4 regions of the Mucilaginibacter sabulilitoris genome follow, and region 4 is predicted to be linked to each of the others. Evidence: riboswitches for the same ligand, from Rfam matches in the RefSeq annotation. Region 4 holds a riboswitch; each other region holds the start of a gene.
What was found. A riboswitch is a leader RNA that binds a small molecule or an ion and turns the genes downstream of it on or off. The one in region 4 is predicted to bind S-adenosylmethionine.

Region 1 (7,830 bases), 1.6 Mb from region 4:
ATGGGTATTCAAGCTCGTGTTTTCTTCATGCCAATGTGCAGTAGTATCTATGGCATGGGTACTATCCGGCCGTACCCGAAGGGAGACGAAATCTCTTGAAACAATTTTACCATTGTTAACGCCGATTTTTATTTCGGCGCTGTAACCGAAAACAGAGCCTTGATTTTGTGTATAGCTATAGGAATTATGAACGCTGCTCTTATAGTTTAACCATGCCTTATAACTTTTATTAAATTCGTTTCCATTAGCGATATCATCTTTTTTACAGCTGTTTAAGCATATTAAAACAATAATGACAGGAATATAAAAGGTTTTCATGATTCAGGCTTTTTTGGAATATTACGCAAAAAAATCCCCGCATGCTACACCTAATAAAAATAATCTTATTTAATTTGGCCGGATATCATATACAAAATGAAAACTGAAACTATAGCAATACACGCCGGAAATAAGAAGGATGAATCGTCGAAAGCTGTAATACAGCCAATTATATTATCAACCACCTTTGAACGTGGTATTGATGGTGATTTTCCAGGCGGGCATATCTACAGTCGTTCATCAAACCCTAACCGGGAATCGTTGGAGAATGTACTTGCCAAATTAGAAGGCGGCGCCGATGCTGCGTCTTTTTCTTCGGGCAATGCAGCAGGCATGTCAGTATTTCAGTCGTTGGCGCCGGGTACGCATGTTATAGCTCCCGATGATATGTATCATGGGTTACGTAACCAGCTTAAAAATTTGTTCGCTGATATTTTAACTTTTGATTTTATTGATGTTAACAACACCACAATACTACAGCAGCATATTAAGCCTGAAACCGGTTTAATATGGGTTGAAACCCCATCAAATCCGCTGCTTAAAATAACCGATATTAAAAAGATAGTGGCCATTGCCAAACCTAAAGGTATTAAAGTAGCTTGCGATAACACTTTTGCCACGCCCATTTGTCAGCAGCCCATTACTTTAGGTGCTGATCTGGTAATGCACTCAGCCACAAAATATTTTGGCGGTCACAGCGACCTAATGGGTGGCGCATTAATTACCGCCGAAAAAAATGAATGGTGGGCTAAGATACGCCAGGTACAGGAAATGGGTGGCGCTATCCCCTCTCCAACCGATTGCTATATGCTGGCCCGCAGCATCAAAACCCTGCCTTACCGGGTTAAGGGCCATGTGCATAATGCACAGTTGTTAGCGGAGTTTTTAGAAAAACATCCGGGAGTTGAAAAGGTAATGTATCCGGGGTTGCCGTCTCATCCACAGTACGCTATTGCCAAAGAGCAGATGCTGGCGTTTGGAGGAATGTTATCTTTTATTGTTAGAGGCGATGAAGAACACACCCGCACTGTAATAAATAAACTGCAACTATTTACCAGGGCCACAAGCCTTGGCGGAGTTGAAAGCCTGGTTGAGCACCGGGCAACTGTTGAGGGGCCTGATACCAAAACACCACGAAATTTGCTTAGGGTATCTGTGGGTTTAGAGCATATCGACGATTTGGTAGCTGATTTGGATCAGGCGTTGTCCTGAGGCGAAAGGTAAGATAAAAGGTTTTTAATGTCGACTATTGAATGCTGAATTTTGAATATCGAAATAGCATTTTCTTTTATTAATTCATCATTTGATATTCGGTGTTCGATGTTCAATATTGTTTAATTTTTCCCTTCATTATTCAAAATTTGATAGCCCTTTTACCCTTAACCCTTCGCCTTTAACCTAAATATAAAATTTAATTTGGTATTTTAATTAATATCCGCTTATCTTTGAAACATTATTTGGTAGTAATACCATGATCAATTCTCCGCAATAGTTCGGGTGTTGATTTATAAAGAAGCGGCGAGAGATCAGGCTCAGCGACCCGCTGGCAACCCTTCAATTTTGAAGAAGGTGCCAATTCCTGTCCCGGAAAATAACCCCGGGGAATATAAATTTATAACCATGAAAAGTTTAGTTAAAATTTCTACAAGCAACATTTCTGAAACCTCAAACGGTACTATACAAAATATTAGCTTCAATATTGGCTGTATTTGTATGTGTTGCTGCTGTTGATTGACCAAACGCGTTCAATCTTTTCAACTGCGAAAAGCACGTGTTTTAAAACCGGTACAGATCATTACCGGAATTGCCAAAGTCCATCAGATCATCAAAAAAATTTAATTAAACACCTTAAAAACGTACTATTATGTCTGCCAGCAATTTAAAATTCGAAACCTTACAATTACATGCCGGTCAGGAAGTTGATGCAACTACCGGCGCCCGGGCTGTTCCGCTTTATCAAACCACATCTTATGTATTTAATAATGCCGAGCATGGTGCCAACCTTTTCGCGCTAAAAGAATTTGGCAATATTTATACCCGCATCATGAACCCTACTACTGATGTTTTTGAAAAACGGATAGCGGCTTTAGAGGGTGGCGTTGCAGCATTGGCCACGGCTTCGGGTCAGGCATCGCAATTTCTGGCTTTAAATAATATAATGCAAGCTGGCGATAATTTTGTAACCTCTCCTTTTTTATATGGAGGTACTTATAATCAGTTTAAAGTTGCCTTTAAGCGTTTGGGTATTGAGGCTCGTTTTGCCAAAGATGATACTGCCGAAAGTCTGGAGACTTTAATTGACGATAAAACCAAAGCTATATTCCTGGAAACCGTAGGTAATCCAGGTTTCACTATTGCCGATTTTGATAAAGTGGGTGCTTTGGCAAAAAAGCACGATTTACCTTTAATAGTTGATAATACTTTCGGGGCAGCAGGATACCTGTTTCGCCCGCTTGATCATGGGGCACATATTGTTGTGCAGTCATCTACCAAATGGATAGGCGGTCATGGTACTACAATAGGCGGTGTAATTGTTGATGGTGGCAATTACAACTGGGCAAACGGCAAGTTTCCGCAATTTACAGAGCCATCAGAAGGCTATCACGGCCTTGTATTTTCTGATGTATTTGGTATTGGCGGGCCATTTGGCAATATTCAATTCATTATACGGGCCCGTGTAGAAGGGCTACGTGATTTTGGTCCGGCGCAAGCTCCGTTTAATTCATGGCTGAATATACAGGGCTTGGAAACACTTTCATTACGTGTACAGCGCCATGTTGATAATGCACTTGAGCTGGCTAAATGGCTGGAACAGCATCCGCAAGTGGTCTCGGTTAATTATCCTGGCCTGCCGTCATCTCCATACCATGTATTGGCCAAAAAATATTTAAAAAATGGTTTTGGTGGTGTATTGTCATTTGAAATTAAAGGCGATAAACAACAGGCAAGCAACTTTATCGACAGTTTACAATTAGTAAGTCACCTGGCTAATTTAGGTGATGCCAAAACATTGATCATTCAGCCATCGGCAACCACGCATCAGCAATTATCTGATGCCGAACAACTATCTGCCGGGGTTACGCCGGCAGGGTTACGCGTATCGGTAGGTATTGAACATATTGATGATATAAAAGCCGATTTTGAACAGGCTTTTGCCAAAATAAAGCAGCTTGCTGCATAGTTTAATATAGTTTTTTAAGTGAAATAGTAAAGTTATAACGGGATGCGATTGTTAGAAAGTAATAAGTATTAAGTGATGAGTATTGAGTTCGCTTTTTCAACTCAATACTCATCACTCACTACTCAAAACTACCAGTCGCTCCCGGGATAACAAAACAAAAGAATGAATACAGAGATATTTAAGTACACACAAACGTTTGAGTTCGAATCGGGCCAGGAAATACAGGATCTGGAAATTGGTTTTCATACTTATGGAAGGTTAAATAAAGAAAAGGATAATGTTGTATGGGTATGCCACGCACTTACCGCCAACGCCGATGTTTTTGACTGGTGGAAAGGTTTTGCCGGTACAGGTCACCTATTTAATCCTGAGGAACATTTTATTGTGTGTGCCAATATATTGGGGTCGCCTTATGGCACAACTAACCCGCTTAGTATTAATCCGGTAACCGGGCAACCATATTATCAGGCGTTTCCCCAATTTACAATAAGGGATATTGTTAAGGCACATCAATTACTGGCAGATCATTTACAGATAGATCATATACATATTTTGATAGGTGGTTCGCTTGGCGGGCAACAAGCTATTGAATGGGCTATTATAGAGCCCGAACGTATTAAAAATCTTATACTGATTGCGACCAACGCACGCCACTCACCATGGGGAATCGCGTTTAACGAATCTCAACGCCTGGCTATCAGTACCGATCGTACTTTTTATGCCAACACACCCGATGGAGGTCAAAAAGGACTTAAAGCGGCGCGAAGCATAGCCCTGCTCTCCTATCGCGGTTATAAAACCTATTCGGTAACCCAGCAGGAAGAAACTGATGGCAAAACAGATGATTACCGTGCGGCTACGTATCAAAACTATCAGGGGCAAAAACTGGTGAACAGGTTTAATGCTTATAGCTACTGGTACCTGACCAAAACCATGGATTCGCACAATGTGGGCCGTAACCGCAGCAGCGTTGAAAAAGCATTGAGTCTGATTAAAGCACGTACGCTGGTAATCGGCATTAAATCAGATGTCTTATTCCCCATTGAAGAACAACAATATTTATTTCATCATATACCTAAATCGGCCTTTGCCGAACTGGATTCATTTTACGGCCACGATGGTTTCCTGATCGAAACAGAGGCTTTAACAAATATTATTACATCGTTTTTTAAAACTGATGTAAAAGGAAAAATTATAGAATTGCAACGTACAGCGTAATGAGTAAAAAGTTAAATATAGGATTATTTGGATTTGGGGTAGTTGGTCAGGGATTGTATGATATTATCAAAACCAAACATCTGAACATAGAGATAGTAAAATTTGCTATAAAGGATCCGAATAAAAAACGTACACTACCGGCTGAATTATTTACAACTGATAAAGATGAGTTGCTGAATAACCCCGAGATAAACACTATTGTAGAATTGATAAATGATACAGAAGCAGCATTTGAAATAGTTTCGAGAGCATTAAGCTCCGGTAAAAATGTAGTATCTGCCAGTAAAAAAATGATCGCTCTCCATTTGGAAGAATTGATAGAGCTGCAGCATAAACATGGTACCTCGTTATTATACGAGGGTGCGGTTTGCGGCAGTATCCCGATTATCCGCAACCTGGAAGAATATTATGATAATGAATTACTGCATTCTATCAGTGGTATTTTTAATGGTTCGTCAAATTACATACTGTCCAAAGGATTTATAGAAGGTTTAGATTATAACAGCGCCCTGAAACAAGCTCAAGATCTGGGTTTTGCTGAAACCGATCCGACTAGTGATGTTGGAGGCTTTGATGCCAAATATAAGCTGGTAATTGCTGCCGCGCATGCTTATGGTGTAATTGTAGAGCCCGACGAAGTATTTAATTTAGGTATCCAAAATCTTGGTGCCCAGGATTTGCAATACGCTCGTGAAAAGAACCTGAAAATTAAACTGGTGCCGGTAGCCAAAGAGCTTGATGAAAGAAATGTGGCCCTGTTTGTATTACCCAAATTTGTAAACGAAACCGAGTTTTTATACAACGTAGAATATGAATATAACGGTGTAACTGTACAGGCGGCTTTTGCCGATCAGCAGTTCTTTTTTGGAAAAGGTGCTGGTGGCCACCCTACCGGCTCGGCAGTGTTATCGGATATAGCTGCATTACGCTACAATTATCAATACGAGTATAAAAAGGCAAAGGAAAAAACAGACCTTAACTTTACCAACAATATTGAATTGAACATCTACCTCAGATATGATGACGAAAGTTTAGTTGAAGCATTAAATTTTGAACATATACAGGAACGCTATTATTCAGGTAATTATAAGTTTGTTATCGGAAAAATCAATTTGCAAAATCTGATCGACAATCAAAACCGTATATCTGAAAGCAAGGCATTTATCGCTTTTGCCGATCAGCTCACCGGGGTTAGCTTAGCATCGGCATCAAAACAAGCTGCCGAAGCTGTATAATAACATTTAAGTTGTTTGTGATAAAAAGGCTCCATACTTGGAGCCTTTTTCATTTCTATATAGTTTAATCAAGATAGTAATGTCTGATCTGGTTCAGTCCGTGGTCAAGTTCATACACCCATGGTGTAGCAGTAGGTATTTCAAGCTTGCTTACATCCTCGTCGCTAAGGTTATCAATGTATTTTATTAATGAACGTAAACTGTTGCCATGTGCTACTACAATTACCTTCTGATTTCGCCGCATGGTGTTTACTATGGTTTCGTTCCAGAAAGGTAGTACCCTATCCATCGTTTCGCTCAGGTTTTCGGTTAATGGCAGTTCACGGTCTGTAAGATCCTTATACCGAAGATCATGTCCTGGGTAACGGGGATCTTCCTTAGTTATAGCTGGCGGATGCTCATTTGGGTCGCGCCGCCACTTTTGTACCTGTTCAAGCCCATATTTAGCAATGGCGTCATCCTTATTCATGCCCTGCAGATCGCCGTAGAAACGTTCATTCAGGCGCCATGATTTTTCAACAGGTATCCATAGGTGATCAAGCTCCTCTAACACAAAGTGCATCGTTTTTATTGATCGTTTTAAATAGGATGTAAAACCGGCATCAAAATTATATCCGTTCTTTTTTAATATGCGACCTGCATTTTTGGCCTGTATGTATCCATTTTCAGATAAATCAACATCTTCCCAGCCGGTAAAGCGGTTTTCCAGGTTCCATTCGCTTTCGCCATGTCGTACTAATACTATTTTTTGCATAGGTATTTATTTAACATAAAAGTAACTGTTCAGTTGTAAAAAAAATTGTATAATATTTATAAATCAATTAGATTGCGGTAAACCAATAAAAAACTTCAACCTATTATGATTCCTACTACACCAGTAACGGTAAAAGATGGCATTGCCAATCCCGCTCCTCTTGGTCTTTGTGCTTTTGGCATGACTACTGTATTGTTAAACATTCACAATGCCGGTTTTTTTGAAATGAACACCATGATATTAGCCATGGGCATATTTTATGGCGGACTGGCCCAGGTTATTGCTGGTGTTATTGAAGCCAAAAAGAATAATACGTTTGGCTTAACCGCATTTACATCTTACGGCTTCTTCTGGCTTTCGTTGGTAGGTCTGCTGGTTATGCCTAAACTGGGTTGGGGAGCTGCTCCATCAGAAGGTGCAATGTGCGCCTATTTAAGTATATGGGGAGTATTTACCTTATTGTTGTTTTTCGGCACTTTAAAACTAAACAGGGCGCTGCAATTTGTTTTTGCCTCATTAACCATATTATTCTTTTTGCTGGTAGCAGGTGATGCTACCGGAAATAGCGACATAAAGCATCTGGCTGGATATGAAGGTATCATCTGCGGGGCATCGGCCATATATACCGGTATTGCTAATGTACTGAACGAAATTTATGGCAAGGTTGTAATGCCCGTAGGCCCTGTTAATGTTTAATTTAAAAGCTAAAATTAATTCTGCTAAATTGCGCAGGTGAAAGATTTTAAAAAATATTACAATATTCCGGCTACGCCCGATGAAATTTATATGGCCCTTACTAATCCTGTTACCATGGAACTTTGGACAGGTGAAGTGGCAGAAATGTCTACTGAAGCAGGCTCTGAATTTTCTATGTGGGACGGCAGTATAACCGGAAAAAACCTGGAGTTTGAGCCAGGCAAAAAAATAGTACAGCAGTGGTATTTTGAAGGTGAGTCTGATAATTCTGTTGTAACCATTAAACTGCATCCCGATAAAAAAGGTTCATCTGTTGAACTTCGGCACACCAATATTCCGGATGCCGATTATGATGGCATGGTTGACGGATGGAACAATAGCTATTTTGGCGCATTGCAGGAGTTTTTTGAAGGAGAATAAAGCTTCTT
Region 2 (7,830 bases), 1.5 Mb from region 4:
AGTGGATCTTTTTGCCGAATATGGTTATGAACGTGTTACCAGAATCTGATATAAATTGCCGACAACAGTATAAGTATTACAGCGATTAGAATAACAGATGAAGGTTTTAGTTTAAACATTGAACTTTCAACCGTGATGGCTTTGGCATTTACTATAGGGCCAGCAAAACTTACGGCCACCATTATAATTACAGTGATCAGGAACGACCAGCTTAATGAAATAAAGAAAGGGATTTCGTATTCGCCTGCGGCATTGCGGAAGGCTGTGTATAGCCATGTTTCATGACCAAGCATGGTAACTGCAAACTCATTAAAAAATACCGATGCACCAAAACCTACCAATATGCCAATAATGGCAGCTTCGGCGGTAGTCCTTTTCCAGAACATACCCAGCAGGAAAGTAGCCAATACACCAGGGCTCACAAAGCTTGAATATTTCTGCACAAAGGTATAGCCACCAGCGCTTCCGATGCCTAAAACGTCATTCCATGTAAATGCCACGGCTATTAACAAACTGAATAAAATGGCGGCCCGACCAGTCCACACCATCTTTCGTTCAGTGGCTTCTGAACTGATGTATTTCTTATAAATATCCAATGTAAAAATGGTAGCGATACTATTTATTTTTCCGGCCAGCGAAGCAACTATGGCAGCAGTTAAAACCGCTAATGACAACCCCTTAAGGCCGGAAGGTAAAAACGATAATATGGCCGAATAAGCGCCATCTTTACCCCCATTACCTAATTGCGGCAAGTGACCGTGCTTGTACAATACAAAGGCAACAATCCCGGGTAGCATAACAATTACCGGCATCAGTATTTTTAACAAACTGGCAAACAAAATACCAGTACGCGCTGTGGTGATATTGGCCCCTAAAGCCCGCTGCGTGATGTATTGATTACACCCCCAGTAATTTAAATTGCTGATCCATTGCCCAGAAACATACATGGCAAAACCAGGTAAAATAAGGTATTTGGTTATGGTTTCTGAAGAAGCACCGGCAGCAGGTTTTTTAAATATTAAATGAAAATGGTCGGGCGCATCTTTCAATAATAAATTAAACCCGGTAAGCACATTGGTTCCGAAACCAAATTTTTCGCTAACAATGGTAAGGGAAAGATAAGTGATGGCCAATCCGCCAACTACCAATACGCCTACCTGTATAACATCGGTGTAACCAACAACACGCATACCGCCCAAAGCTATTATGGCACCAAAAATGGCCAGGCCAATCATAATTTCATGGAAATATTCGCCGCCCAGCAAGCCGTTGATGGCTAAGGCGCCCAGGTATAATATGGCAGTGAGGTTAATAAATATGTATAAAAGCAACCAAAATATCGACATTACCAAAGCCACACCGCTGTTGTACCGGTTTTCCAAAAATTGCGGCATGGTAAATATTTTGTTTTTAATATATACCGGCATAAAAAATACCGCCACTATTATGAGTGCCGCCGCCCCTACCCATTCATATACCGCAACGGCTATGCCCGCAAAAAAACCATCGCCGCTCATGCCAATAAATTGCTCGGCCGAAATATTTGAGGCAATAATAGATGCGCCAATAGCCCACCAGGTAAGTGAACCTTCGGCCAGGAAAAAGCTATGTGAACTGTTGTTGGTCTCGCTCTTTTTTTTACGGTAAATGAAGTAGCCGTAACAAGAAACTATGATAAAGTAGAAGAAAAAGACCAAAATATCGGCCGTAGAAATGTGTTTCAGCATGAGTGTTTTTTTGCAATAGGAAATTTAGGCCGTAAATTTTCGGGGCCGGTTCAATTTTTCAAATCTATAAAATAAAATGAATTGGCAATGCCGCACGAAGATTTGTAAAATCGTGCGGCTATATCTTGGTCAGGGTATTAAATTGTCGCTGTTTAAAACTTCAGTGTCGACGGCAGGTATTTGGCAACCAGATCTTCATAATAAGGGCGCAGTTTTTTCCAATCTGGCGGAACCGGGCTTTTTGAATAAAGATCATATGGGTTAAACAACGCTACCGATTTAAACAACTGATGGTCATGCGGAGTCATCAGGTGACTGTAGGCATTTTCACGGTGCTGCGGGTAAAAAGAATGATAACGCAGCATGTACAGCCCCTGTTCGGGCAGGTATGGTTTCATCATGTGATAAACATATTCATCATGCCCCCAGGTCATATGTACATTCTCTAAGCCGCAATTAGGCTCATAAACACCGTATTTAGTATTATAACGCGGATCATAAGTATCTTTGTTATCCTTAAAATATTCAGAATAAACTATTTTATCAGAAAAAGCGCAGCCTACGGGATAGCTGTCACCAACAACGGCCCATTGTGGTTCACCAAAAAGGCAAAGTACTTTACCCATATCATGGAATAAACCAACAAGTACCATCCAATCGGGTCTGCCATCGGCACGAATAGCTTCTGAAGTTTGCAGCAGGTGTTGCAGTTGGTCAAGATCCGTATCCGGATCTGAGTCATCAACTAATTGGTTGAGAAAATCAAAGGCATCCCATACAGACATTTCCTTTTTATCAAACGAAAGGTATTGTTCTTTTTTCTGTAGCACAAAATCATAGGTCTGATTGATATGTTGTAAACGGTAAAATTCACGAACAGAATCTTTTGTTGTTGCTTCGTAGTTACGATATGCTTCTGTATCGCGACCGGCTGCAATGGAATCGGCATCCGGATAACGAACTAATAAATCGTCTTCCCATTCTTCTATTGAATCCAAAGGGCCTTGATCTGGTGCTCCGTTAATCTTGCTCATAATATTAAAATTTAAAAGGAAATATAATTGGTAAACAATCCTTTATGACTAATTTTCATAGCTGTTCAATACAAATTTCCTTATTTTAATAATTAAATTCATCAAAACAGCCCAATTTATTTGCTTAAACGTTTACCTAAAAATAAAGAAGCTTAATTGGTATGCTTTACGCTATTGTTTAAGTTTAAAAGCTCTATTTTTTATTATCTTGCTCAACTTTTGAAGTTATTTCATAAACCTGTATAAACTATAAACATTTATATTTAGCTAAAAAAATAAACGCAATCGATTACTGAATTTTGAAGCCATTTCCATACCGATGACCGACGGAACAAAAAGTAATAAAGTAAACATGAAAACACTTGCCAAAGTGTTGAATGTATCTATTGCGACAATATCAAAAGCGCTGAGAGACAGTCATGATATAGGTGATGAAACAAAACAAAGGGTAATTGAAACGGCAAGATTGTTGCACTATGTACCTAATCCCTACGCCAGCAGCCTGCGAAAACGCTCAAGTAATACCATAGCCATCATCATTCCGGAAATTGCAGATAGCTATTTTAGCCAGGCTATTAATGGTATTGAAAGCATCGTTGATCAGGAGAAATATCATGCGTTGATATATTTAACACATGATAGCTATGAGCGGGAGGCTCAAATGTTCAATGAACTTACCAGCGGCCGGGTAGATGGCATACTCATGTCGGTAGCCAGTAATACTAAGGATACCCAGCATATTAAAAACTTACAGCAGGCAGGCGTGCCCATCGTGTTTTTTGACAGGGTTGTTGAAGATATACCAGCTGCAAAAATTAAAACTGATGATTTTAACAGCGCGTATATGGCTACCAGGCACCTGCTTGATCAGGGTTGTAAAAACATATCTTTGGTTACTATTGAAGGGTACCCTTCAATTTTACAGGCGCGCGAATCTGGATATAAAAAGGCTTTGGCTGAACGCGATATAGAGCCGGAAGATCAAAATATTTTTAGTTGCTCTAATAAATATAACCAGGAAAATATAGCTGTTTTAAAGGAGCATATCACAAACGTGAAGCCCGACGGTATTATCGCTACGGTTGAACACCTGGCCACCACTACTTACCTGGCCTGCGAAGAATTGAAGCTGAATATTCCGCAGGATATAAAAGTGGTATGTTTTACCAATCAGATAACTGCGGCCATACTCAATCCATCGCTTACTACGGTTTTGCAGCCGGCGTATGATATGGGACGCAAGGCCGCGGAATTATTGTTCTGGCACCTGTCTGGTCGATATGTTCAAATGGAAAGTGAAAATATTGTCATGCCCTCTAAACTGGTAGTCAGAGATTCTACCCGAACCGCTGACTAACAGGTAAAATTCCTGTCTATAGCTTTTGCGGAGTGCCTGCCATTGTAAAAGCTAAAGTTCCGCCACCTGCAATGTCCTGATGTGATATCTGGTAATCTTTTATCGGCTTTCCATTAAAAGTTATCTCTTTAACATATTTATTTTGGGCTGATAAGCCAGTTGCCTTAATAACCAGTTTTTTGCCATGCTGCAAGTTTAAAACCATATAAGGGAATTGGGGAGCGCCAATACTATAGGAACCCGAAGCGGGCGCTACCGGGTAAAACCCTAAGGTATTAAAAATGTACCATGCCGAAGTTTGACCACAATCGTCATTACCGTTAATGCCCACCGGTGCGTTTCTGAAATTTTGCGATGAGGCATGTTCCCTTACCAGTTCCTGGGTTTTCCAGGGCATACCACAATAATTAAAAAGATAAAGATAATGATGACCGGGTTCATTGTCGGCATGGTAATGACCCTCGGTAAAATTTCTGGTTAGTTTATCAGCAAACTTTTTCTCGCCGCCCATAATCTTGATCATCCCCGGAACGTCGTGCATAGCGCCAAAAGTATAGGTCCATTTGGTGCCCTCTGTAAAGCCGGAATCTGGCTTGGCAGAAAAGCTGCCGTCGGAGTTACGGGGAGCCATAAAGCCGGTAGCGCTGTTATAAACGTTTTGATAATTTTTACTCCAGGCTATTAATTGCTTGTAATCATCATCTTTTCCTAATCCTTTGGCAACCTGCGCCACCGCGTAGTCATCAACAGCATACTCAATAGTGCGCGAAACGGATTCACTTGTTTTATCAACCGGTATATATCCCAACTTATGATAATTGGTTAGCCCACCCCTGGCTTCAAAGCTTGTCCAAAGGTCACGGTCGCCCCATCTTTTATGGGTGTCACCATCCGGAGCGTCATAGGAATCCTTGTGCAAGGCCTCGTAAGCTAATTTGGTATTAAACCCTCTGAAACCTTTTACATACGCATCAGCAACAACGGCATCAGCATGTGTACCTATCATAATATTGGTATAGGTTGGGTTTGGCCACATGGGCATCCATCCACCCTCTTTGTACATTTGCAGTAACGACTCCACCATGCCATCAACCCGTTGCGGTTGGGTTAACGTTAATAATGGATGCAATGCCCTGAAGGTATCCCAAAGAGAATAATCATTATATGACGAACCATGGTGAACTTTATCATCAAAAGCGCTGTAATATTTGCCGTACTCCGAAAACTGGCGCGGAAACAACAGCGTATGGAACATTGCCGTGTAAAAAATAGTCTTCTGTGTGTTGGTCACCCCGCTTATCTGGATTGATTTTAAGGCCTGCTGCCATTGATTGCGGGTAGCGCTGACAACCTTATCAAAATCCCAATCAGGAATTTCCCGCTTGAGGTTATACCTTGCCTGATCAATGCTGATGAAAGATGTAGCTACAACAACCTTAACCTCATCGTTCGCTTTTGTACGGAAGGAAATAAAAGCACCCATTCGCGTGCCGTATTGCTCATGGCTGCCTTTATTGATCACCTGCTTATCCCAGGTACCATATTTTTTAATCTGTTTATTAAATTTGATAACAAAATAACCTTTAAAATTCTTTAGTTCGGGCCCTAACTGTGCCGATTGCCGGTCGGGGTTATAGCCGGTTATTTCGTTATTCACGGTATCTACATAAACATAACCTTTCAGTTTTTTTATTCTTGCCGTGTAATCATTAGCCCAGTCTTTAAGTGCCGGGTTAAGGTTAATCCCCTGGATGATAATATGTGCCTGATCTGCCTTGGGGAAAGTAAACCTGAACATACCACAAGTATTGGCGCCGGCAATCTCGGCTTTAATTTTATCGGCACCTGTAGTTTTTAATTTAACTGAATAATAGTAAGGTTTGGAAACTTCATCTCTATGGTCAAATGACAGCACACGTTCTTTTGGCAAAACCCTGAGTTTGCCTACTTGCGGCATTACCGAAACATAACCGTAATCGCCCATCCAAACTGTGGGCTGGTGACTGGCAGTAAGCCCTATAACCGAGTTGTCTTCATATTGATAAACCATGTAACTCATTTTGTTTTCGCGGGTTTGGGCAACAAAGTTGGTCATGGCAAACGGTACGTTAACACAAGGCATAGTGCCGCCGCCGCCGTTGCCCTCCAACAAACCCTTGCCAAAACCTTTAATGGCTGTGCCTATAAGTGGGTTAACATAATCCACTTCATCCCGTGTTTGTTGAGCGCCCTTGGTTTGCGCAAAATTATTTCCACATAAAAAGGTCAGTAATCCTAACAGATAAATACTGCGTTTAAATTGCATAATCAGCAGAAGATATAATTGGTGAACGGTCTTAATACAAGATTAAGGGCAAATCTCTAATTTTTAAGATCATATTTATAAAAACATTTGATTTTTTTACTTAATCGTTTACATGCGTTTTAAGCTTATATATGCCATAAATGAGCAAACAAAACAGATCGGCTTATGCCATTTTATTGTCAAAACCGGAATTCTGTTTGGTAATTGATATAAATTCTATGGAATTAGTAGAATTATTTACATATTTGCATCTGAAATCGTTCTTTATTTCATTTTTGATTATCCAGAAAGACTGAGGGAAAGGCCCTGTGATGTCTTAGCAACCTGTACACATAGTTATAAAGGTGCTAATTCCTATCTGCAAAATTGCAGAACAGATAATGATATAACCACATATCCGCAAATGACGGTTTCTGCTATACCCTCCCTTTCTGTTTAATTGAATGCCAGTTAATATTTTTTTAATGATGAGTGTAATTATATAATTACCTGTCAAAAATAAATTCAATGAACAACAAACTTTTACTTATAATTTATTTATTCCTGATTACCAGCATTACCACGCAAGCCCAGACGGCTAATAGCAATAATCCGGCTTTAAATGATCGCGGTTACCTGGTTAAAACGGGTGAACAAGCTCCCAATGATTTTGAATTCGCATTAACAGATGGCACCAAAACATCGTTAAAACAACTGCGTGGTAAAGTGGTGATACTTCAGTTTACGGCCAGCTGGTGCAGTGTATGCCGCGAGGAAATGCCACACCTGCAAGCACAGGTATGGAACGCTTACAAAAACAAGGGCCTTGTACTTATTGGTGTTGACCGAGACGAACCACTTAAAAAAGTGCAGAAGTTTCAAAAGGACATGAAAATAACCTATAACGTGGCGCTTGACCCGGGTGCCAATATTTTTGGGCGCTTTGCCGATAAAAAAAGCGGGGTTACCCGAAACGTAGTGATTGACCGGGATGGCCGCATTGTATACCTCACCCGCCTGTACGATGAACAGGAATTTGCCTCTATGCTTAAAGTTATTGATAACCTTATAAATAATAAAAACGCGCGAGTAAATTAAAAAACAAAAAACGCCCGCTATAGCTTTGCTTTATAAAAACCAGCATTGCAAAAATCTTTATATAAACAACCAGTACATGAAAACACAAAGTACAATTTTTAAAACAACCTATTTAAACATCCGTAATTTTACAAAATCTACCACCTGTAATACTTCTGCCACATGCATGCAAACCATGCATTGTTGCTGTTAAAAAAAACTATGCTGTTAGGCTAATTGCAAGTTAGCCTTGTATAGTATTCAACAAGCAATTAAAACCTTTACAATTTTTAAAAGACAGTATCCAGAAGGTAGATATAATTGGTACTCCAACTATTAACTGATCGTCTT
Region 3 (7,830 bases), 1.9 Mb from region 4:
CAACATAACACACTAATAAACAGATACTAACACCAATGCTGTAATTTACACGTACTGGTATATTACGTAGTTTTACGTATTAAAAACTGTAGTACTACGCAGGCTAATATTTACCTATATGGCAGTGATATCATCAATATTACACTTATCGTTATATATTAATTCCTGAATAAAAGTGATGCTCGCTCGTTACCAACAATACTTATTAACATGCATGAATAATTGTTAATAAGTATTAACCGGTGATTAATATAGTAATATTAATTTTTATTATTAAGTTTATAATAAGCAAATCTTAACCTAAAATTAATAAACTAATGACCCCAATAAGAGCTACTGCCAAAGTTGAACCACAATGTGTAGGTGGATTCATTAGTAAAAGCAGATACAATGAGCTTACTAAAAATTTCAAAACCAGCTTTCCGGGCGAAACAACCTTTGTAATGCTCTCTAAATCGGCTATAGAGACTATTCTTAGCGATAGCAGTGTGTCGGGCATAAAATTCATGAACGGCATTGAAAATGTTAATGTCCCATCATCACGCATACTTGTTTTGATACCGGCAAACTACACCAGTAAAGGCAGCCTTCCAATCTCGCTGATTAAAGCCGATGGTTTTTTAACTAATAAGGGGGATAATATTTCGTTAGAGCAAACCTGGCAGGTATTATTTAACCATGTGCTTAACTACAAAAAGACAAATATCGATACCCATTATACCAAAATTAACCGGGGCTCATTTATGGGCCGGAATATATTAACCGAACTGGTGGACAAAGCTAAAGGAGATACACTTATTTATCATTTTGGATATGATATAGAAAACAATTACCCCTACAAGGCACTTATACAGCCGGAAGCGAACGGTATCCCAATAGGCGACGAATCACATCCATGCCCGGGCTCAACCGGATGCCCTAAAAGCATAGAAGAAATGTGCGCACTTACCCGCATCATCACCAACCTTGTTGATAATGATCCCGATGGGCAACTAAATGAACTGCGAGCCTTCAGGGATAAACTATTGCAAAATAGCCTGAGTGGTGCCGAAATTGAAAAATATTATACCATTTCGGCTTCTCTGCTCGAAACTATTGACATGGAGCCCAATCACGACCTTATTTATGAAGGCATATACCAAGCGTATATTAAACCTTCCCTGCATTCATTAGCAAATCATAACGAAGAGGCGGCTTATATCATCTTCCGCGAAGCGTTGGAGCATCTTACCACTACTTATCTGTACCAATAGGCTGTTAATATTTAATAAAAAAGGGTACTGCATAAGAACAGTACCCTTTTTTATTAAAACAATCTTAATATATACGAAAATTCATATACAATAAACACAACTACGAGGATAGAGTGGAACACACGATTGTTTACCTTCATAGCCACCATACACAACAAAAAGTGTGAAATGTTACGAATAGGGTATTCAATACCATAATGATGCATATAGGCTTCACCTTTAATGAAGGTATCTACTATGTCCATTAAATAGCTAAACCCTAATATCCCGAATACCCATTTTCTGCGCGAATAAAAATAATCTTCATAATCTTTATAATCCTTCAGGTCATCCGGATATAGCAAAGCACAAACAGAGTAATAAATAACTATGTAAAGAATTACAAAAAGATACTCTGCAAACACCCAATGCTTAATATCATGCAAATTATACTCCCACCACCAAAAATGGAGCAGCAAAATAAACAAGTAAAACGACCAAAGGGAATGTACCCAATATGGTTTGCTGCGCCCCGGGTGCTGAATTTGCTTAGCGGCCCCTCTTAATAAATGGGTAATACTAAGACCTAAAATAATTCCAATTGCTGATTTAATATGACTAAAAGTGTCCATAGGTGACTGTGATGCAGGGTAATACTGATTAAAAATAGAAATTTTTAATCAGTATTTTATTTTCATAATCAGCACAATGGACAAGCTGCCTAAAATATAGCCTCGGCAATGCGCCTGGTTGGGCCGGCGTTGCTCATGGTATAGAAATGCAATACCGGTACACCAAACTTCACCAGTTCGCGGCATTGGTTTATCATCCATTCAATACCCATATCCTTTACCTCTTTTTCTGATTTGCAACCGTTAATGGCATCGCACAAATCTTCGGGCATATCAATATGGAATGTTTTTGCCAGGTTAATCAATTGTTTTGACGAGGTAATTGGTTTTAAACCCGGGATAATAGGCACGTTAATACCATTGGCCTTGCAGTTATTTACAAAGTCGAAATATTTTTGATTGTCGAAAAACATCTGGGTAACGATAAAATTGGCGCCCATATCCACCTTTTGTTTCAAATACTTAAAGTCGGATTTAAGATTAGGGGCTTCAAAATGTTTTTCGGGATAGCCGGCAATACCGATACAAAAATCAGTTTTAAGGCTCGAATCGCTGTGCTCATGCAGGTAAATACCATTGTTCATGTTCGCTACCTGCTGCAGCAGGTCGGTAGCATAGCAATGCCCGTTAGGGGTAGGTACAAATGAGGCATCGCCGCGCCGTGCATCACCGCGCAGTACCAGCACATTCTCGATGCCTAAAAACTGCAGGTCAACCAACCCGTTTTCGGTTTCATCTTTGGTAAAACCGCCACACAGTAAATGCGGAACCGTATCAACCTTATACTTGTTCATGATAGCTGCACAAATAGCGATAGTGCCCGGCCGTTTACGATAGCTCAGCTTTTCAAGTAAGCCATTGGCGTGCTCTTTATAAATATAATCTTCGCGCAGCGAGGTTACATCAATAAACGGCGGCTTAAACTCCATTAAAGGATCAATGGCATCATAAATACCCTGTATGCTTTGTCCCTTTAAAGGCGGTATCAGTTCAAAAGAAAATAATGTTTTGCCGTTGGCGTTTGCGATGTGTTCGGTAATTTTCATTCTCCGGGTTCGGTTGTATAATTCGTCTATCCATCCGTCATTGCGAGGTACGAAGCAATCTCTATACTATACAGAGCAGATTAGCCTGCTTACGTAGAGATTGCTTCGTACCTCGCAATGACATTTGTTTTGTTTCTATTTTATATTAATAATTAATATTAGGGCCCAACCAGCGCTCTACTGTTTCCAGATCCATCTCTTTACGTTTGGCATAATCCTCTACCTGGTCTTTACTGATCTTGCCCAAACCAAAATAGCGGGCCTGCGGGTGCGCGAAATAGAAACCGCTTACAGAGGCAGCCGGTGTCATGGCCAAACTCTCGGTCAGGTGCATGTGGGCATTATCCTCGGCCTTCAGCAGATCAAACAGTGTAGTTTTTTCCGTATGATCAGGGCAGGCGGGATAACCCGGCGCCGGACGAATACCCTGGTACTCTTCCTTGATCAGCTCATCGGCACTCAGCTGCTCGCTTTTGGAGTAACCCCAGTATTCCTTACGTACCAGTTCATGCATTTTTTCGGCAAAGGCTTCGGCCAGTCGGTCGGCAAGGGCCTTGGCCATAATGCTGTTATAATCGTCATGGTCGCGTTCAAACTCTGCCACCAGCTCATCGCAGCCAATACCGGTTGTTACGGCAAAGCCACCGAAGTAATCGGGTACGCCACTTTCTTTAGGAGCGATAAAATCAGACAGTGCATAATAAGGATCGTTCTTCACCTTTTCGGCCTGTTGGCGCAGGGTATGGATACGGGTTAAAAGCTTGGTACGGCTTTCGTCAGTATATAATTCAATATCATCGCCCACACTATTAGCAGGCCAGAAACCTATTACACCACTGGCTTTTAGTAGCTTTTGATCTACAATTCTCTTTAACAGATCTTGAGCATCGTCAAAAAGCTTTTTGGCTTCGTCCCCAACAAACTTATCGGCAAATATTTTCGGATAGCTACCGCGCAGTTCCCAGGTATGGAAAAACGGTGTCCAGTCAATGTACGGCACCAACTCTTCCAGCGGATACGATTCAAATACCTTTGTACCGGTAAAGGCTGGTTTAGGAGCAACGTCACCATCCAGACTGATCTGGAAACGGCCTTTACGAGCTTCGTCGATGCTCACAAAGCGCTTATCTGATTTTTTATTCAGGTGTGCTTCGCGTGCTTTGGCATATTCATCTTTTATACCTTGTATATACCCGTCTCGGTTGTCCTTATTCATCAAACTGCTGCAAACCGTTACACTACGTGATGCATCAAGCACGTGTATGGCTGCGCCCGAATAATTTGGGGCAACTTTAACCGCTGCGTGGATACGTGATGTGGTAGCCCCACCAATAATAAGCGGAATGGTAAATCCTTCGCGCTCCATTTCTTTGGCAAAATGCACCATTTCATCAAGCGATGGGGTTATTAACCCACTAAGACCAATAATATCTACCTCTTGCTTCTTTGCTTCTTCTATGATCTTTTGCGCAGGTACCATTACCCCAAGGTCAATTACCTCAAAGTTATTACAGGCCAGCACCACACCTACTATATTTTTACCAATATCGTGCACATCACCCTTAACGGTGGCCATTAATACTTTACCGGCGTTAGCGCGGCTTCCGCTGGAATCTTCTCCGGCGTCAATAACCCTTTGTTTTTCAAGCTCTATAAATGGCAGCAGATAGGCCACGGCCTTTTTCATCACCCTGGCCGATTTTACAACCTGCGGCAAAAACATTTTGCCGGCGCCAAACAAATCACCTACGATGTTCATGCCATCCATTAATGGCCCTTCTATCACTTCAAGCGGTTTGCTGTAAGCCTGGCGCGCTTCTTCCACATCGTCATCAAGGTATTCAATAATACCTTTTACAAGAGCATGAGATAACCTTTCCTGTACCGTTCCTTTGCGCCATTCCTCATCACGCACTACCTCTTTGCCTTTACTTTTTATGGTATCGGCATATTCAACCAGGCGCTCGGTAGCATCGTCGCGGCGATTAAGCAGCACGTCCTCTACCAGCTCGAGCAGAGTTTTATCTATCTGCTCATACACCTCCAGCATACCGGCATTTACAATACCCATATCCATACCTGCTTTTATGGCATGATACAGGAAGGCAGAGTGCATAGCCTCGCGTACCACATTGTTACCCCTGAAGGAGAATGATATATTACTTACCCCACCGCTTACTTTGGCATGAGGCAGGTTTTGTTTTATCCAACGCGTTGCCTCAATAAAATCGACAGCATAGTTGTTATGCTCTTCAAGCCCGGTGGCTACGGTTAATATGTTAGGGTCAAAAATGATATCCTGTGACGGAAAACCTATTTCATTCACCAATATATTGTAAGAGCGCTCACAGATTTCTTTACGGCGTTCCAATGAATCGGCCTGGCCGGTTTCGTCAAACGCCATCACTACAGCAGCGGCACCGTAGCTTAATATTTTACGGGCATATTCTTTGAATTTTTCTTCGCCCTCTTTCAGGGAGATAGAGTTCACAATACCTTTGCCTTGTATACACTTTAAACCAGCCTCAATAACCGTCCATTTAGAGGAGTCGATCATGATAGGCAATTTGGCAATATCGGGCTCAGAAGCAACCAGGTTCAGGAATTTCACCATCACCGCTTCCGAATCGATCATGCCCTCGTCCATGTTAATATCTATCACCTGCGCGCCGCCTTCTACCTGTTGCAGGGCAACGGCAAGGGCTGCTTCGTAATCTTCGGCGAGTATCAATTTGGAAAACTTCGGCGATCCGGTAATGTTGGTACGCTCGCCCACATTCACAAAAATGCTTTCGGGTTTTATGGTAACCGCTTCCAGGCCGCTCAATCGCAAATCGGGTTCAATCTCCGGGATTCTTCTTGGCGGGTACTTAGCTGCTCTTTCGGCAATACATTTTATATGCTCGGGTGTGGTGCCGCAGCAGCCACCCACAATATTAACCAAACCGGCTTTTATAAAATCATCAACCTGGTGCGCAGTTTCGTGCGCGGTTTCATCGTACTGACCAAACTCATTAGGCAGGCCCGCGTTTGGATAGGCAGATATAAATACATCAGCTTTTTCAGACAATTCGGCCAGGTGAGGGCGCATTTCTTTGGCACCCAAAGCACAGTTTAAACCTACCGAAAGCAGGTTGGCATGGCGTATAGAGTTCCAAAACGCCTCTACTGTTTGGCCAGACAAGGTACGGCCCGAAGCATCAGTAATGGTACCCGAGATCATAATAGGTAGTTGCTTGCCCGACTCATCCGCATAACGGTGAATAGCAAACAAAGCCGCTTTAGCATTAAGCGTATCAAATATGGTTTCAACCAGTAACATATCAGACCCGCCGTCAACTAAACCCCTAACCTGGTCATAATAAGCATCGGCCAGATCATCAAACGTCACAGCACGGTATCCCGGGTCGTTTACATCGGGCGACAAAGACGCGGTACGGTTTGTCGGACCAACGGCTCCGGCTACAAAGCGCGGTTTATCGGGGTTCCGTTGCGTGTATTCATCGGCTACTTCACGTGCCAGACGTGCACCTTCAAAACTAAGCTCGTAGGCAAGCTCTTCCAGCTTATAATCGGCAAGCGAAATTATCTGGGTGCTAAAGGTATTGGTTTCAATAATGTCTGCGCCCGCGTCAAGATACTCAGCATGTATTGCCTTAATAATATCGGGGCGTGTAATATTGAGCAGGTCATTATTGCCCTGCAGATCGGTTGAATGATCTTTAAAACGCTCCCCGCGAAAATCGCGCTCGGTTAATTGGTACCGCTGTATCATGGTACCCATTGCCCCGTCAATTACCAGTATGCGTTTCTCTAATTCTTTTCTAATATCCATTGTTATCAGTTGCCTGTTTTCGGTGGCGTGTTGCGGGTATCCTCTAATAAACTAATGAACTGCAAACATGCAAATCACTGGCAACAGAAGCCTGGCAACACATAACAGAAAAAATATAGCTTATTCGAAAAGTCGGGTGTATGATTGACTTTCGCTTATCTGTCCCAACATTTTGTAGCTGTTGAGTAGAATGTAGCACCTTGTTAAGTACAGGTTGCTAAGACATCGCAGGGTCTAATCCCTCCGCCTTTCTCTATAAGCAATGCAAAGGTGCACAATAAAGCTTTAATATGCAATAGCCTGACCCTTTACAAAATGTGTATACAAAGTAAATTTATGTTAACCAAAAAAAGCTGCCTTTTCGGGGCAGCTTTTAATAATAGTTTCTTGCTTGTTATTATCTTCTTCTGCCAAATAAACGCAGTATCATCAGGAAAAGGTTGATGAAATCAAGGTATAAAGTTAAGCCACCCATCAATGCCATTTTTGAGGCAGATGCATCACCATATTCTAAACCTGCACCTATGCGTTTCAGTTTTTGCACATCATAAGCGGTAAGACCAACAAATACTGCTATACCCACATAACTAATGATATAATCTAACTGGCTGCTATGCATAAACATATTAACTACGGATGCTATGATAATACCAATAAGCCCCATCATCATGATAGAACCAAACTTAGTAAGATCTGTATTGGTAGTATAACCGGCAACCGCCATTACGCCAAAAACAGCAGAGGTGGTTATAAACACGCCTAAAACCGAGCCGGCTGTAAAAACCAAAAGTATGTAACTTAAGCTAACGCCCATTATCGCCGAAAACGCGACAAACAGGAACGCCAATACTCCGTACGACAGTTTGTTGAACCCAAAAGAGATGATTAACACAAACGCAAGCGGGGCAAACATTACAATAGTACCCAAGCCTGTGTTACGACCTGTAGCAGGATCAATAAGCATGTTAAGCAGGGCTTGGTTTTGTGCAAAGAGAAATGCGCAAAAAGCAGATAGCCCAAGAGCCACAAACATCCACACAAATACGTTGGCTATAAATTTGCGTGATGCGTCTTGTTCGTTTACT
Region 4 (7,830 bases):
GTCAGACATATCGGCAAGCGCCTTTTTATCATTAAGCTTAGAAATTGTACGAATATTTATTCCCCTTAAGGTAAAAATTTCAATCCATTTTTCAAGTCCAAAATTAATCCGGTGAGTAGTTGTCAATATCACGGATGCGTTAGTTTCTGATAATATGAAGGCTAAATTCTCTGCTGATTGTTTATTAAATAACATAAAGCCATCGGAACCAATCTCAACCTTTTTCCAGGATGGCTCAGTTACTAAAACACCATCTATATCAAGCAGAATGACCATTTTATAACAGTTACTTCATGTCATTTCGAATGTATAAGATCTTACCTCGTTCGATGACAGTATACTTGCAATCCTGTTTCAATTTTACTTTTGAAATTACTTCACCAGTTCCATTATCGCTTGCTCCACCTTTTTAAAATCAAAGTTAGCCAGCAGTTTATTAAATGAGGCGGTAATTTGCCCGTTGCCCAGGTTACCTATACTGCCTTCGTGGGTGTGGTTTACGGTTTTATCGGGGTTAAAGTCGCCTTGTTCAATGGCCAGGCCTATTTGTTTGTACGCGTCGCGGAAAGGCGTGCCGTTCAGTACCATGCGGTTCACTTCTTCTACGCTAAACAGGTAGGCGTATTTAGGATCGTTCAATATACCGGTATTTACGGTGATGTTCTGCAGCATAAAGGTAGCCATGTGCAGGCAGCTCTTAAGTTCTGTAAAGGCCGGAAATAAGAGTTCTTTGAGCAGTTGCAGCTCGCGGTGATAACCCGATGGCAGGTTGGTGGTCATCATGGTAACATCTGTAGGTAGGGCCTGCAGACGGTTGCATTTACCGCGCATAATTTCCCAAACATCGGGGTTCTTTTTGTGCGGCATAATACTGCTGCCGGTGGTTAAGGTATCAGGATAGCTTACAAAGGCAAAGTTCTGGCTCAGGTACAGTGCCTGATCCATAGCCATTTTGGCCAGCGTAGCCGCAATGGATGATAGTGCCTGAGCTATGATCCTTTCGGTTTTACCACGGCCCATCTGGGCATATACTACATTATAGTTTAAGCTGTCGAACCCAAGAAGTTGGGTAGTTAAAGTACGGTTTAACGGGAATGACGACCCATAGCCCGCCGCCGAACCCAATGGGTTTTTATTAGTGATACGGTAAGCAGCCAATACCAGTTCCAGGTCATCTGCAAGGCTTTCGGCGTAAGCGCCAAACCACAGGCCGAATGATGATGGCATGGCCACCTGCAAATGGGTATAGCCGGGCAGCAAAACATCTTTATGCTTTTCGCTTAGTTCAATAAGCTGGTTAAACAGCGTTGTAGTTTCTTCAACCACCTGTTGCAACTGGTGGCGGAAAAACAGTTTCAGGTCAACCAGCACCTGGTCATTACGGGAGCGGCCGCTGTGAATCTTTTTGCCGGCGTCGCCAATGCGCTGGGTGAGCAGCAGCTCTACCTGCGAGTGCACGTCCTCTACCCCATCATCAATAGTAAAACCATCCTTTTCAATATCGGCGTATATGGCTTTTAATTCGCGCTGAACAAGGTCAAGATCGGCGGTGTCCATCAGCCCTATGCTTTGCAGCATACGGGTATGAGCCAGTGAACCCAGCACATCAAAAGCTGCCATTTGCTCATCAAATTCCCTGTCGCGGCCAACAGTAAAGTTCTCTACCAGTTCATTTACATTGGTTGTTTTTTGCCATAGCTTGCTCATAGTGCAAATATGTGTATTAATGAGAAAATTTTACTCATTAATTCGCAAAAGTTCCCATTCTCACCCATCTTAAAGTTATTCCCCTTTCGAGTGATGGGCAGCCTCTAACAGAGCATATTCCCTGGTTATCTTTAATATTTGTAATAAACAGCATATCTTGATAGCATCACACTGAGAGTAAACTTCGGCAAGTGGGATGAGGTTTGTTATCACCTTAATTTTATAAAGTTTTATAGCTCAAAATGAACATGATATAAATTATTCAAATTTATCCTACTAATTCTATAGGAATTATATAAATAGTTTTTATATTTGCAGTGTCAACAGACAAATAGTTCTTTATTTTAACTTATCAAGAAAGACTGAGGGAAAGGCCCAAAGACGTCTTAGCAACCTGTACATCCGCATAATGTAAAAGGTGCTAATTCCTGCTCCGCGTAATGGAGAGAGATAAAAAGATTCTTAACCTCTGCCTGTCTTTATAAGTGATTTTATAGTTTTTTTAAGTCGCGTGACCGAGAGGATAGGTTAAGGTCTGCAAAACCTTTTACGGCAGTTCGAATCTGCCCGCGACATCATATTTCCCTTTTAGTTTCCTGAATAAGCATACTGCACGATCATGTTGCCGATGTGTTTTATATTCCATATTTTTATCGCTGCCGGCAGGTACTTTAAACCAGTAAACAATCACCTGCCCTACCAGTATGAAGATATTTAACATCGTTTTTGTTGTTCTGTTTATTATTTTCGCGGCGTTACAATACAACGATCCTGACCCTTACATTTGGGTACCCATATATTTATACAGCGCTTTTTTTTGCTACATGGCGGCACGCAAAAAGTTTTATCCGGTGGGTTATGCCATTGGCATATTTATTTATTTGGCCTATGCTGTATATAAAATTTTTGACCGCAACGGATTAATCGATTGGTTTGAATATCACCATGCCGAAAGCCTTGTAGAAAGCATGAAGGCCGAAAAGCCCTGGATTGAAGAAGTGCGCGAGTTTTTTGGTTTGCTGATATGCGTAGCAGTACTGGCTATTAATTGGATATATAGCCTTAGGCTTAAAAAGCGGGTAACGTATTAACCCGATAACAAAAAAGTCTATCCCAAATGGGAAAGACTTTTACTTTTTAAAACCCTCTCTTTTTAGAGAGGGCAGGGGTGAAACATATTAGCAGGGGTGACGATGTATTACAAAATATAGAACACGGCCGCACCAACGGGCTGTTTAGCAGGTACAGCATCATTTACCCCTGGCAGCTCATCTTTCAGCATTTGCTTCAGATCCTGCTCAATTTTACGGCTAATGGCCGTTGTTGGCGTATCGGTAGGCATGTTCTCAAACGGATCCTGCAAGTGGATAGCCATCTTTTCGATCAGGAAAAATGCCGATGAGATAGCAATTACCAACGGCACCTGCAGTATACCAAAAAACTCAATCAAACTAAAAGGCAGCAGCAGTACAAAGAACAACACCAGCCAGTGTATGTAAACGCTGTATGTAGCCGGAAACACGGTGTTCTTGATCCGCTCACAACCGCCCATGGAATTAATAAAACCGGTTAGGGTATTATCCATAGCTACCTGCTGGTATTCGTTTATCCAGCCCAGTTTGTATAAAGTACGCAGATCATGGCCCTGCAGTTCGTTTAGCGCTACGGGTGCGTTATCCATCCTTTCAATATTTGCAATATCATCATTGCTTAAATAAGCCTCCAGGTTTTGTTTGCCATTTTGCCGGCGCAAATGGCGGCTAAGGCTGTAACACCAGGCTATTTGCCGGTTAACCATGCGTTCTTTAAGTGCACGTTTCTCTTCTCCATCTTCAACGAAGGTTAATATCTGCCGGGTGAATGTACGGCAGTCGTTCACAATGGCGCCCCATAAAATACGGGCTTCCCACCAACGGTCATACGCCTGGTTTGACCGGAAAGCCAGCAACAGCGAAATAATAGTGCCTAATATGGTAGGTACCGTTAACGGGATAGATACCTCCTTAAAGTTATAATACTGATGTATAAAGTAAATAACCGATGAATAAATGGCCACCATGATCAGCTCTTTTTTTATTTTGCCAAATACATAGGTAGCCGGTATGTTTTCTTTTAGTAGCATAACGTTTTAATAATTAAATTTTTAATTACTGTTGTTCAATTAACTCTACCTCTTCGGCAACAATATTGGCCATGATGCCCGGTGTTTCGGTTATTGAAATTGTTCGTTTACCGCTTTTGGCTATCAGCACTTCGGGGTCTATACTGTTTTTAAAAAGCATCTGGTAGTTATCATGCGGTATCACAATGGCATCAACGTTATGGGCATCCAGGTAGTTATTAAAAACAGCCATGGTACTGCCATAAAAAAAATCGATGTTGATATGATTAATTAAATGGCTGTAGTCTTTTTCCAGCTCGCGGCACCTTACATAAAAATTATCAGGTATGTGCCTGTACTCTGCCGACCTGCGCGAAAGCATAAGCAGTTCGCTGATAGAGTCGGTTATTTTCAGCATGTGCACCAATATAATATTGAGCTTTTTAGGATAATATTGCTGTGCTAATGAAGGGATGCATTGCAGTGACTGTGCGGTAAAATCAGTTGGGATAAGCAGCGTTTTCATAGTCGTTTTTTGATTAATGGTTTAACTTATATGTTTTGTTGATACAAGTGTAGCCCCCAATAATTAAGACGATCTAAGAAAGTTATTAGAATTTGATTAGAATTTCACCCCCCTCCAAAGTCACCTCACTCTAACCCTCTCCAAAGGAGAGGGAGCTAATATCTTTAAACATGCAATTTAAAGCCCTCTCCCTTGGAGAGGGTTAGAGTGAGGTTACACTTCAACCGGCAAAAAAACCTTGATCTCTGTACCGCTGCCCACTTCTGAGCGGATACCGATGGTGCCTTTATGCAACCGTATAATATTTAAAGTTAAAGGTAGGCCAACGCCATGGCCCTCATAGTCGTGCGTATTGGAAGCCCTGAAAAACGGCTCAAATATGTGCTGTAATTCGGTTTGGGGTATGCCAATGCCCTGGTCGACAACAGAAATGATCACTTTATTATTTTCAACCTTGATGCTTACCTTCACCATAAGGTTATCTGAGTATTTACAGGCATTGCTGATGATATTGGTAATGGCCAGCCGCAATAAGTTATTGTTCCCCTTTACATAAAGCAGGCGTTCGTCGGCGGGCATATTTGCAAAGTCTATCTGTATATTACTGTTGGGCTTTATCTTTTTAACAGATTCGGAAGCTATTATTACAAGCTCATCAATCCTGATACTTTCCCAGCGCTGTTTTTCACCATCAAACCCAGATTGAGCAAGCGACAACAGGCTACTCAATATCTGGTTCAGTTTTTCCGATTCGGCATAAATGGTTTTAAATATTTCGCGCTGCTGCGGGGTGACATCCAACTTATTTAACGCCAGTTCGGCTTCGGAGCTGATAACCGTTAATGGTGTGCGCAGCTCATGTGAGGCATTACTTACAAAGTTATTTTGGGTTTCGAAGGCAGTCTCCAACCGGTCGAGCATGTCGTTAAAGGTGTATGACAGTTCGGTTACCTCATCTTTGCCACTTAACTCATCAAGCCGGAAATGCAGATTGTTGGCGGTAATGCTTTTAACATTGCTAATGATGCGCCGTATAGGCTGAAAGGTGTAAAATGAAAATATCTTCCCGACAAAATAAACCAACACCATAGCAACTAGAAACCCATATATCAATGTACGCTGCAGAATTTTCAACTCATCGAAACCCGATGGGTCTGCTGCCGAAACTATCACGATGTACTTTTTATCGTTTTTTGCAAATACCTTACCCGCGTAAAAGGTATTTTCGACCTTATGACGCGCGTTGCCGTCTCTTAATATCCGCCCAATAAAATCACTCTTTACATCAATATGTCCGGGTATGTGAACCCTGTTTATGGTATCGATATCGAAAATATAGGCTTTTTCAGCCTCCAGCTTTTCCAGGTATTTGTTCCTTACTTCCTGGTATGCCCTGCTCTTGGAACTGGGAAAAACATTTACCTCGGCCGATATATTTACACGGGCTTCCAGCCGCTTGAAAAAGTCATCAAAACCAAACTTATACACCAAATAAAAAATGGTAATATTAAGCAGCAACAATATAGCGCCCGAGAGCAGCAGGAACAGCAGGGTTATTTTACTTTGTATCTTCATCGAGCTCTCCCTCTTTCATGATATAGCCCATACCAAAAACGGTGTGTATAATTTTTGAGCCACCATTTTTCTCGAGCTTTTTGCGCAGATAATTTATGTACACATCAACCACGTTGGTGCCCATGTTAAAATCAATATCCCATACGCTTTCCAGTATCTGAATGCGCGACAGTACCTTCTTCTGGTTTTTAACAAAATACTCCAGCAGCCTGAACTCTGTGGCAGTAAGCTTTAAGGGTTCTTTATTCCGGTAAGCTATTTTTGATTCGGCGTTAAGCTCCAGGTCACTAATGGTGTATACGTTATTTTTAACCTGAACATCGGTACTATTACGGCGCAACAGCGTGCGCAGGCGGGCAGCCAGTTCGGCAATTTTAAAGGGCTTAACCAGGTAGTCGTCGGCCCCGCTATCTAAACCGCTCACAATATTTTCTGTAGAATCAAGCGCGGTAAGCATAATAATGGGCATGGCTTTCTTTTGCTGCCTGATGAGCTTACATACCTGTATGCCGTCCATTACGGGCAGCATAACATCCAGTATCACCAGGTCAAAATCGTTATCGAGCGCCATTTGTAAGCCTGTAGCGCCGTTACCGGCTACGCTTATTTCAAAACCGTACTCCGTGAGTCCTCGTTTTATTACCGATACAACATTGGGTTCATCCTCAACCAATAATATACCCATATTTTGCCAGCATATTTTTTTTGAAAGTATACATTATTTTTATTTAATACGCACTTAGTGTTGCGTACATAATAAAGCAACTAACTTTTATTAAGTTTTTAAATATTGTGATATAAAGTGCCTGGATAGCTGAACAGCGGCATTAACCCCGTCCTAAAATCATATTAACCGTTACGCCAATCACTTCTTTAATATAGGTGTTCCATTTGGCCAGCGCGCCGGCATTGGGTGTTATGTCCCAAAATGACGGATCTTTAGTTCCGGCGATATAGGCACAAGAATAAGGTATTACATCCATACCAGCCTTTTTAAATATCCCTAATGAGCGCCGCATGTGAAAAGCCGATGTTACCAGCAAATACGGGCCTTGCAAACCTTGTTTTTTCAATAGGGCTTTGGTTAACGTGGCGTTTTCAAGCGTATTGCGCGAATTGTTCTCTATCAATATACAGCTATCGGGTACCTGCATATTCTTTAGCTGAATTTTGGCCCAGCTGCCTTCCCTGAAGCTGTCCGGGTTTAAATTTCCATTACCGCCGGTTATCACGATATGCTTCGCCCTACCCGTCTTTTGTAAAAGCACACCCTGTATAAACCTGTCGGCAGCATCGCTAAACATGCCGTTCCCTTTACCGTCGTATGATGCAAAGCCTCCTAATACAATAGCGGTACTGTACACTTTACCGTTTACAAGTTTCGCGGCAGGAACATCCCAGGCTTTTGCAAACTGATCTTGCAGAAATGAATTAGAGAAAATATACAGCAGGCCCACGCCGTAAAGTAAACACCTGCGTTTTGTTTTAGCATTCTTTGAAAATACGGCTATCAGCAATATAACAAACACGTATGACAGCGGATAAAGCAAAAACGCCAATACCTTTGAAAGGATAAAAAACATAACTGTAACAGGCTTTTGCCGTAAAAGTAATTAAAAACATTAAACCTTTTACCCGCCCGAACATCTTAAAAATAAGCCACGTAACAAACTGGCATTATGATTGTCATATAAAATATTAAAAAACAGAAATTATGGGCTTATTGAAATTCCTTGTCGTGGGTGCAGCAGTTGCTTACGGCATAAACTACATCACTAAAAAGGGTCCAGACGGTAAGTCGATCATTGACGACCTTGCCGAAAACGGACCTGAGTGGATGGATCGTGCAAAAAAATACGGCGAGCTTACTTTAGAGCAAATAGCTGTGCGTGCACAAAATTTCAGGGATAATAACGGGTTT

Region 1: another riboswitch for S-adenosylmethionine. It lies ahead of SNE25_RS18495 (O-acetylhomoserine aminocarboxypropyltransferase/cysteine synthase family protein); the one in region 4 lies ahead of SNE25_RS25270 (transmembrane 220 family protein).
Region 2: another riboswitch for S-adenosylmethionine. It lies ahead of SNE25_RS18925 (TlpA family protein disulfide reductase); the one in region 4 lies ahead of SNE25_RS25270 (transmembrane 220 family protein).
Region 3: another riboswitch for S-adenosylmethionine. It lies ahead of metH (methionine synthase); the one in region 4 lies ahead of SNE25_RS25270 (transmembrane 220 family protein).

Annotation. Positions count from the first base shown of each region.
Region 1 is NZ_CP139558.1:4,278,533-4,286,362, forward strand. It holds gene SNE25_RS18485 (hypothetical protein) at 1-318, opposite strand, end outside; gene SNE25_RS18490 (trans-sulfuration enzyme family protein) at 415-1,530, shown strand; SAM riboswitch class I at 1,821-1,931, shown strand; gene SNE25_RS18495 (O-acetylhomoserine aminocarboxypropyltransferase/cysteine synthase family protein) at 2,183-3,499, shown strand; gene SNE25_RS18500 (homoserine O-acetyltransferase family protein) at 3,662-4,717, shown strand; gene SNE25_RS18505 (homoserine dehydrogenase) at 4,717-5,952, shown strand; gene gpmA (2,3-diphosphoglycerate-dependent phosphoglycerate mutase) at 6,017-6,706, opposite strand; gene SNE25_RS18515 (acetate uptake transporter) at 6,812-7,402, shown strand; gene SNE25_RS18520 (SRPBCC domain-containing protein) at 7,439-7,822, shown strand.
Region 2 is NZ_CP139558.1:4,390,105-4,397,934, forward strand. It holds gene SNE25_RS18905 (sodium:solute symporter family transporter) at 36-1,727, opposite strand; gene SNE25_RS18910 (inositol oxygenase family protein) at 1,880-2,761, opposite strand; gene SNE25_RS18915 (LacI family DNA-binding transcriptional regulator) at 3,081-4,118, shown strand; gene SNE25_RS18920 (GH92 family glycosyl hydrolase) at 4,135-6,423, opposite strand; SAM riboswitch class I at 6,700-6,807, shown strand; gene SNE25_RS18925 (TlpA family protein disulfide reductase) at 6,931-7,500, shown strand.
Region 3 is NZ_CP139558.1:266,413-274,242, forward strand. It holds gene SNE25_RS01110 (hypothetical protein) at 318-1,253, shown strand; gene SNE25_RS01115 (hypothetical protein) at 1,307-1,864, opposite strand; gene metF (methylenetetrahydrofolate reductase [NAD(P)H]) at 1,954-2,910, opposite strand; gene metH (methionine synthase) at 3,056-6,745, opposite strand; SAM riboswitch class I at 6,898-7,007, opposite strand; gene SNE25_RS01130 (Bax inhibitor-1/YccA family protein) at 7,143-7,830, opposite strand, start outside.
Region 4 is NZ_CP139558.1:5,922,931-5,930,760, forward strand. It holds gene SNE25_RS25255 (HAD domain-containing protein) at 1-276, opposite strand, end outside; gene argH (argininosuccinate lyase) at 373-1,707, opposite strand; SAM riboswitch class I at 2,054-2,164, shown strand; gene SNE25_RS25265 (hypothetical protein) at 2,255-2,428, opposite strand; gene SNE25_RS25270 (transmembrane 220 family protein) at 2,412-2,798, shown strand; gene SNE25_RS25275 (bestrophin family protein) at 2,906-3,829, opposite strand; gene SNE25_RS25280 (hypothetical protein) at 3,855-4,334, opposite strand; gene SNE25_RS25285 (HAMP domain-containing sensor histidine kinase) at 4,548-5,909, opposite strand; gene SNE25_RS25290 (response regulator transcription factor) at 5,893-6,594, opposite strand; gene SNE25_RS25295 (YdcF family protein) at 6,737-7,492, opposite strand; gene SNE25_RS25300 (YtxH domain-containing protein) at 7,624-7,830, shown strand, end outside.